One region of the Paenibacillus sp. BK720 genome, then DNA from elsewhere that is predicted to be linked to it. Evidence: a T-box and tRNA genes for the amino acid it is inferred to sense, from the RefSeq annotation. Region 1 holds a T-box; the other holds one or more tRNA genes.

The links. The T-box of region 1 lies ahead of FHT67_RS16195 (valine--tRNA ligase). A T-box ahead of a tRNA ligase gene usually reads a tRNA of that ligase, here a tRNA-Val.
Region 2: it has a tRNA-Val gene. The T-box ahead of FHT67_RS16195 (valine--tRNA ligase) is inferred to sense a tRNA for this amino acid. The anticodon was not compared.

What each region holds. Positions count from the first base shown of each region.
Region 1 covers NZ_JAASRQ010000004.1:122,002-126,428, forward strand. The annotation lists gene FHT67_RS16190 (bifunctional folylpolyglutamate synthase/dihydrofolate synthase) at 1-38, opposite strand, end outside; gene FHT67_RS16195 (valine--tRNA ligase) at 66-2,717, opposite strand; T-box leader at 2,890-3,124, opposite strand; gene FHT67_RS16200 (MDR family MFS transporter) at 3,197-4,427, opposite strand, start outside.
Region 2 covers NZ_JAASRQ010000002.1:578,982-583,408, reverse strand. The annotation lists gene FHT67_RS09500 (RNA polymerase sigma factor) at 1-460, shown strand, start outside; gene FHT67_RS09495 (anti-sigma factor) at 457-1,197, shown strand; gene FHT67_RS09490 (cupin domain-containing protein) at 1,253-1,591, opposite strand; tRNA gene FHT67_RS09485 (tRNA-Val) at 1,725-1,797, shown strand; gene FHT67_RS09480 (response regulator) at 1,885-3,387, opposite strand; gene FHT67_RS09475 (sensor histidine kinase) at 3,404-4,427, opposite strand, start outside.

The DNA.
Region 1 (4,427 bases):
ATGCCGCTTCGTTCCGTTTCTGTTCCGTTTTCGATCATCGTAAACGTCCTTCTTCCATCAGATCATTAGCTGCGCAGCTCTTCGATACGCGCAAGAACCTTATCGCGTTTGCCTGCGTAGTCTGCCATTTTGGCGCGTTCTTCTTCAATGACTTTAGCCGGGGCCTTCGCAACAAAACCTTCGTTACCAAGCTTCTTCTCTACGCGCTCTACCTCGGAGTTGAGCGTAGCAAGCTCTTTCTCAAGACGGGCGATCTCCTGCGAAATATCGATCAGGCCCGCAAGCGGCAGGTAAAGCTCGGCGCCGGTTACGATAGCCGTCATGGCTTTGTCCGGAGCCGCCAGGCCAAGGCCGGTCTCAAACGACGAAGTGCCGCAGAAACGTCTGATAAATTCTTCGTTGCGGCTGACTATCGCCGCCTCCGCTTCGCCGGAAGGCTTGATCATCAGCTCAACCTTCTTGCTCATCGGAACATTTACTTCCGCGCGAACGTTGCGAACCGCACGGATAATGTCCATGAGAAGCTCCATCTCTTTGACCGCTTCCGGCGCTTCAAGAGCCTCGTCGTATACCGGCCAAGCGGCTACGGTAATCGACTCGCCTTCATGCGGCAGATGCTGCCAGATCTCTTCGCTGATATAAGGCATAAACGGATGAATCAAGCGCTGCGTACGGTCAAGTACGTAAGCCAGAACCGACTGCGTAGCTTGCTTGGCCTGCTCGTCGGTGCCGTACAGATTAAGCTTCGCAAATTCGATATACCAGTCGCACAGATCATCCCAAATGAAGTTGTACAAAATGCGGCCGGTTTCTCCAAACTCGTAGCTGTCGATCAGACGGGTAGCCTCGCGCACCGTTTCGTTCAGACGATGAAGGATCCAGCGCTCAGCCGTACCGAGATTACTCTTGATATCGATATCGGAAGCCGTAAAGCCTTCAAGGTTCATCAGGGCGAAACGGGAGGCGTTCCAAATTTTGTTTGCAAAGTTGCGGGCCTGCTCGACCTTCTCGATCCGGAAGCGCAAATCCTGTCCCGGCGTGCTGCCTGTCGAGATCATGTAACGCATCGCATCGGCTCCGTAATTCTCGATTACGTCAAGCGGGTCAACGCCGTTGCCAAGCGATTTGGACATTTTGCGGCCTTCCGCGTCGCGGACGAGACCATGCATCAGCACGTCCTTGAACGGAATTTGATCCGTAAACTCAAGCGCTGTAAAGATCATGCGCGCAACCCAGAAATAAACGATGTCATAGCCCGTTACAAGAACATCCGTCGGGTAGTAACGTTTGAAGTCTTCCGTTTCTTCCGGCCAGCCTAGCGTGGAGAACGGCCAGAGCCCGGAACTGAACCAGGTATCCAGAACGTCTTCATCCTGACGGAGCGATGTGCTTCCGCAGGCCGGGCAGGCAGTTACGTCCTCGCGGGCAACATGCATCTCGCCGCAGGCTTCGCAGTACCATGCCGGAATCCGGTGGCCCCACCACAGCTGACGGGAGATACACCAGTCGCGTACATTCTCGATCCAGTTCAAATAAATTTTTTCGAAGCGGTCCGGCACAAAGTTAACGCCTTTGCCGGATTTTTGCGCTTCGATCGCGCGTTCAGCCAGCGGCTTCATCGCGACGAACCATTGCGTCGACAAATACGGCTCAACAACCGCGCCGCTGCGCTCGCTGTGGCCGACTTGGTGCACGTGGTCCTCGATGCGGATGCAAACGCCTTGCTCCTGCAGGTCCTTCACCAGCTTCTTGCGGCAGTCCGCACGGTCGAGGCCTTGATAAGGACCCGCGTGCTCGTTCATGGTGCCTGTCTCGTCCATGACGATGATTTGCGGAAGGTCATGGCGCAAGCCAACCTCGAAGTCATTCGGATCATGCGCCGGCGTAATTTTCACCGCGCCGGAACCGAAGTCCTTCTCCACGTATTCGTCGGCAATAATCGGAATTTCGCGGCCAACAACCGGCAGTACGAGCATTTGGCCAATCAGATGCTTGTAACGCTCGTCTTCCGGATGAACCGCTACGGCCGTATCGCCAAGCATCGTTTCCGGACGCGTTGTCGCAACGGTAATATGCCCGCTGCCGTTCTTAAGCGGATACTGGAGATGGTACAGGTGGCCGTTCAGCTCTTTGTACTCTACTTCAATATCGGACAAGGCCGTACGCGCAGCCGGGTCCCAGTTAATAATCTTTTTGCCGCGGTAGATAAGACCCTTCTCGTGCAAACGGACGAATACCTCGCGAACCGCCTTGGACAAACCTTCATCCAATGTAAAACGTTCGCGGGAATAGTCTAGAGACAGTCCCATTTTGCCCCATTGCTCGCGAATGGTGCCCGCATAAAGCTCTTTCCAGTCCCATACCTGCTCCAGGAACTTCTCGCGGCCAAGGTCGTAACGGCTCAGCCCCTGCTCGCGCAGCTTCTGCTCCACCTTGGTTTGAGTCGCAATACCCGCATGGTCCGTGCCAGGCAGCCACAGCGTGTCAAAGCCCTGCATCCGTTTGGTGCGGATAATAATATCTTGAAGGGTGAAATCTAGCGCATGCCCGATATGAAGCATCCCCGTAACGTTTGGCGGCGGGATTACGATCGTAAAAGGCTTTGCGTCCGGGCGTTGGCCCGCCTTGAAAAATTGCCCCTGCTGCCAGAAATCGTACCATTTCTGCTCGGCTGCCTTCGGATCATAAGTCGTCGGCATCGTTGTCTTGTCTGACATCTTTACATCCTCCTAAAATGAATTGCCTTACCAAGGTAAACCATTAACCACTGTGGTAATTCATGCTTCGCAAGCATTTGCTCTAAAAATTGTGAATAAAATTTCATTTCGTAAGCATTACCATTCTTGTCATTGCATGGATAGAAATACAAAAAAACCTTCCGCCCTTATAGCAAAGGACGAAAGGTTATCTTCCGTGGTACCACCTTTGTTCCGCACCCCGGAAAAGCAAGCACGGCACTCAAACAGATAACGGCTGCGGCCGGCTTGAAATAACGGATGTACCCGCTTCATTCAAGCAACTCCGGGGCGACAAGCGAAGCAGTAAATTCCTGCGGTACCTTTCAGCGTTACAGTCCCGCTCTCTGGAGGCTTGGCTGCTTACTCTTCCCCTTCAACGTCAATATATGTTGAAAAAAATCAGATATAGCATATTTTATCCAAGATGTCCCCGAAAGTCAACTTGCGTCTACGCCTAATTAGTGACCCATCATCATCGGCATTTCGGCTTTTTCCGCGCTTGCGCCTTCCGCGCGCTTCGGCTTCGAGAGCATGAATCCGATCAGCGTGCCAACGACGCCGATGATCGTCAGAATCAGGAACGTATCCCCGTAAGAAGATGTCGCCACATGGGAAGCAATCACGGGAGTGATGTCGGCAGGATTCGTTATTCCTCCGGCCGCCATTTCGGAAGCCATGTAATGCTCGGAGCGTCTAGCCAGAATCGTGGCAAGACCCGCTACCGCAAAGGACGTCATAACCTGCTGGGCTGCGCTTGTAAGCGAAGTTACGCGGCCAACCAGTTCAGGAGGTGCTGCTTGAATAATATGCGTATTAAGCGGCATCATCGAGAGGCCCATACCCGCTCCGAGTAAAATGAGCGGAAGAATATAAGTGCCTACCGTTGCATCGGCTGAAATGTTAGATAGCAGGAATGCGCCAATCGTAACAATGCCAAGACCGGTCATTACAAGTGGACGAGCTCCAATCTTGTCAAACAGCTTGCCGCCAATCGGCATGCAGATCGCCGCGGCCAAAGCCTGCGGAAGCAGGATCAAGCCGGTATCCAGGGCAGAGTAGCCTTTGGCCGTCTGCAGGAACAATGGGAACAGGAACAACGTGCCAAAGAGGGCGATCTGGGATACCCATTGAACGACGATTCCTTTGGAGAAGTCCGCCGATTTGAACACGCGAAGCTCAAGAAGCGGCTGTTTGCGGTTCAATTCCACGATAATAAAGATAATAAGCGAAACGCCGCCTACGATAAGACCGGTCAACGTTTTCGCAGAGCCCCAGTCTGTACCGCCTTCGCTGACTCCGTATGCAAGGCCTGCAAAGGCAAGCGGTGCAAAGATCATACCGAGAAGATCAAGCTGCGGAACCGTTTGGCGAGCCAAAGCCGGCAAGGTGCGAAGACCAAGAACAACTGCTACCGCGCCAACAGGGATGTTAATAATAAAAATCCAGTGCCAGGTGACATAGTCAACCAACCAGCCTGCAAGGACAGGCCCAAGAGCAGGCGCGAGCAGCATCGGAATACCGATCATGCCCATCACGGCGCCTTGTTTGCCCGGAGGGCTTAAACGGTAAGTAAAGGCCATTGCAATCGGAGCAACCATGCCGCCGCCCAGACCTTGAATAATGCGGTAAATAATCAATTGGTCCGCCGTAGTCGCAAATGCGCAAAGCGCTGAACCGATTGTAAACAAA
Region 2 (4,427 bases), on a different contig from region 1:
GACGCTGAAGGACGAGAATGTCGCGAAAGAAATCGTCCAGGCCGTATTTATGCGATTATGGACAACCAAATCCGTCTATGATCCCGAGCAAGGCAGATTCTCCAGCTGGCTGCTGACCATTACCCGCAATATTACGACCGACTGGCTGCGCAAAAGACGGAGAGACACGGCCCCTCTCGTGCAGGTCGAACCGGAGCAGCTGGCTAAAATCCCGGACGAAGCTTCCGCCACGCCGGAAACGGCTGCCGTTCACAGCGAAATGAAGGACCAGATCCGCAGCGCTTACCGCGATTTGTCCGCCCAGCAGATCCATTTGCTAGAGCATTTCTATTGGCAAGGCTACAGCATCAGCGAGCTTGCGGCGATATATAACCAGCCAATCGGAACGGTTAAGAACCGTCTGCATCAGACGTTAAAAATATTACGCAGGCATCTCGTGGCCGAAGGAGAGCAATCATGAAGCAGCAAAATGTGACGGTTTGCCATAATGCCCTTGACTATATTTCGGGTGCTTGTTCCGATAAAGAAAAGAAAGCTTTCGAACGGCATCTTCCAGGCTGTCCGGCCTGCCAGTCCGAGCTTGAAGAGCTTCGGCTCGTGTGGGACTCTCTCCCTTCCGATATGGAGCTGATCGAACCGCCGGCAGATTTGAAGCAGCAGGTCATGAACGCCGCGCTCGTCTCCGTTCAACCGCGACCGGCAGCGCGTTCCTCCTTCCGGAAGCTGACCTGGGGAGCTGCTGCCGCGGCCGTACTTGCCGTATTGGTTGCGGGCACGGCATGGAATGTGGAGCTGTACCGCAGCCGAAGCGCTCCGGCCGTTATCCCTATCGAACAAGCGTTGTCCGTTTCCGCCTCCCAGATCAATCAGCTAATATCCTTAAAGCCGGTATCCGATGACGTCGCTTCGTCCTATGCCGTTGCGTGTATTGTCGATAACGGAAGCAACAAGCAATTTGTCGTCTACGTCTTTGGCGCGCCGGCCTCCAAGGACAGCTCCGTCTACCAGGTATGGCTGAACCATGCCGGACAAAAGGACAGCGCAGGCACCTTCCGGGTTGACGATAAAGGTATCGGTGTACTTGCCATGCCTATATCCGAAAATTCGTTTGCTTTTGACTCCATCGGCATCACGCTTGAACCGGACGAACATGGCGACCAGCCTCGGGGAACCAGAATGTACAGCTCGATCTCCTGATGAAGCAAAACCGCCATCCGTACGGTCAGGTACGAATGGCGGTTTATTTACACGATTAGGAAGGATATCTGTCTCCCCTGGTTGTAGGCTCCGAGATGACGAGAAACTGAATGTCTCGATCCGATTGGTTGAACATCTGATGCGGAGTATGCGGGGCAACGCGGATCCCTTCATGCGCTTCCAGCTTAAAGGTCTCTCCCGCAATCTCTATCGTCGCCGTCCCCTCAAGCACAAAGAAGAACTGCTGGGACTTCTCGTGGTAATGGCGCGTTTCTGCCGTATGCGGCGGCATTTTCTCATGGATGATGCTCAAATCCTGCTGCTTCAGCAGATGCCAGCCGTCGCATCGGTCCCCCCATATGTAATGTTCCGCATTGCTTGTGCTTACCTTCATCGCATCTGCTCCTTGCCGTCAGCTTAACCCGTAATGTGATAAATATCGTAGCAGTTTTCCGGGTTTATGAAAAGGTAATAATTGTGTTGACATTCAATTTGGATGCTGATATATTAGTATTCATCACTTACACGATCTGTTAGCTCAGCTGGGAGAGCACTATCTTGACAGGGTAGGGGTCAGTGGTTCGAGCCCACTACAGATCATACGAACAGAAAGCCCGCAAAGCCTTGTGCTTTGCGGGTTTTCTTATAGCTTAAAAAGCGGTGCATGGACTATCCATGCACCGCTTTTTAATGCCCTGAGCCCACGCGCTGCTCCTTATACTCGCTTGGGCTTAATCCCGTATGATCCTTGAACACGCGGGAGAAATAATGCTGGTCACTGAAGGAAAGAGCATCCGCGAGCTCCTTGATTTTCAAATCCGGCTTAGCCCGCAGCTGCTTGCAGGCTTCCTCGATCTTTAATTCCATGTAATATTGGACAAACGTTGTGTTCGTATAACGCTTTATGATCCGGCTCACGTAAGACGCGCTGACATGGAATTTGGCAGCCAGGTCATTGATGGAAAGCTGCGAAAATTTATGGAGCTTGACGTAGGCATCCATCTGCTCGAACAGCTCTTCCCCGCTTTTCCTGTTGCGCGATTGCAGCAATTCAAAGCTGTGGACACACCAGTCCAAACATTGCTCACAGAAACCCTGATAGCTGCCTTGCTCCAGCATTTCCTTGACGGCCGCTGCCGCTGCCAGCCTTTCCTCGGGCCCGCTGCTCGGCAGCGCATGAACAAAAGCATCGCCGATCGCGGATACAAGCCTCTCCAGATCGAGATAACGGGCATGCTCTCTATACGAGATTTGCAGAAACTCGCGGAGCTTTATCAGGAATGGCTGCGATTGGCGCTGTTCGATCATATCGGTAAAGCCTCTGATGATGTCTTCCTTCCCCGTTTGCTCGGGAATGCGATAATCCGTATCAAGCAGCACTCTTTTATCCAGCAGCGTTTCCTCATCGAGCAGATCCTTCAGCCTGTCGTATAAAGGCTGCAGCTGGTTGAAATCAACCGGCTGGAAACGGCCCGCCATAGCGATTTCGATACCAACGCTTAGCAGCAGACGTTCAACGGATTCCATCCAAGCGAGAGTTGTGGCGAAACGATCCTTCATATCGGGCTGGACAAAAACAAGGAAACGGCCCGAATCCTTAGCAGGAAACACCCAGCAGCTGCTCGGCTGGCAAATAGCCTCAAGCATCGTTTGCAGCGTTTCGGTCTTCCACTTGCCCGAATCCGGAGTAAAAGGCTGCTTGCCAATCAGAAACAGCGAAATCGGCTGTTCATGAAATGGCGGTCCAAGACGCAAACCGGATAGAAAGGCAGGCGGCACAATCGCCTTTAGAGGCTCCAGGCTATACTCCAGCTTTTCCGCGAGCGAATCAACGATCCGCTGCATAACCTCGATCAGCTGGCTCCGCTCGACGGGCTTCAGCAAATAATCAAACACCTGCAAATTAATGGCTTTGCGCGTATATTCGAAATCGCTGTAGCTGCTAATGAGCACAACCTTTAGAGACGAATGCAGCTTCTTAGCCTGCTCTATAAGTTCAAGTCCGCCCAGCTTGGGCATTCGGATATCGGTAATCAGGATGTCGACGGGCTGCTTCTTCAAATAATCCAGTGCCTCTTCCCCATTATAGGCCGTAGCGGCGATCCGGATCGGCAGTTCGGATGATTCGAGAAGCGCCTTGATATTACGCAGTATCGGCTTGCTGTCTTCGGCTATCAAGGCGGTAAACATAGGCTTTCTTCTCCTTCTAGTAAAAGTCTTTCGTGAGAGAGGCGATAATTTGCACGGTGGAACCTTTTTCCTCTCCCGCATTATTATACAGATTGAAAAAAAGCCGGTTCTTATACATCAGCTTAAGCCGATTCACCGTATTCACAATCCCCATATTTCCAAAGCTTGATGGCATATGCAGTTCATGCTCCCTCGCTTCGGAGTTCGAAATATTATTCATGATTTCGTTAATCTTGCCGGCTTCAATCCCCTCGCCGTTATCGCTGATTTCGATGGCCCAAATGCCGTTGTACAGCTTCACCAGAATTTTGATGCGCCAAGGCGGATCGGTATTCGTAAACGCATGCTCGATACAGTTTTCGACGAAAGGCTGGATGACCAGCCGTGGAAGCTGTATCAGATTGGCGGCTGCATCCTCGGCGATAATTTCCCATTCAAGATCGTTTTCGTAGTTTTGCTCGACAAGCGACAAATAGTTTCGGATATGCTCCAGTTCTTCCGCCAGCGAGACATGCTGGTAGGGAGACGTCACGATATAACGCAAGGAATCGGACAGATGCTTGCACATATCGGATACCGCTTTGTTCTTGCCCTCTTGGGCGGCAATGCTAATCAAATATAACACATTGTGAATAAAATGCGGCGCGATTTGCGCTTGAAGAGCCGAGTTTCTCGCCTTCACTTCTTCATGCAGCGCCAGCTTTTCGTTTTCGATCGATTGCTGGAGACGGCCTAACAGCTCCTGAAAGGAATCGCTTAAAGCCATCAGCTCGTTGTTATGGGAACGGTTGTCCACTCTGACATCCAGGTTGCTATAGTTGATGCGCGACATTTGACCCCGCAGCTTCCGAATCGGCAGCAGCAGATTCCGGGTGCTGAAATAAATATACACGAATGAAAACAGCATCAGTATGGAAATAAGCGTAATCGATAAGTATTGGACGGAATTGACCGGTCCAAGCACGGCCTGCTTCGGCGTAACGACATAGGTTGTCCAATCGGTGCTGGCCGAACGGTTATAGGCGATATAATTGGAATCG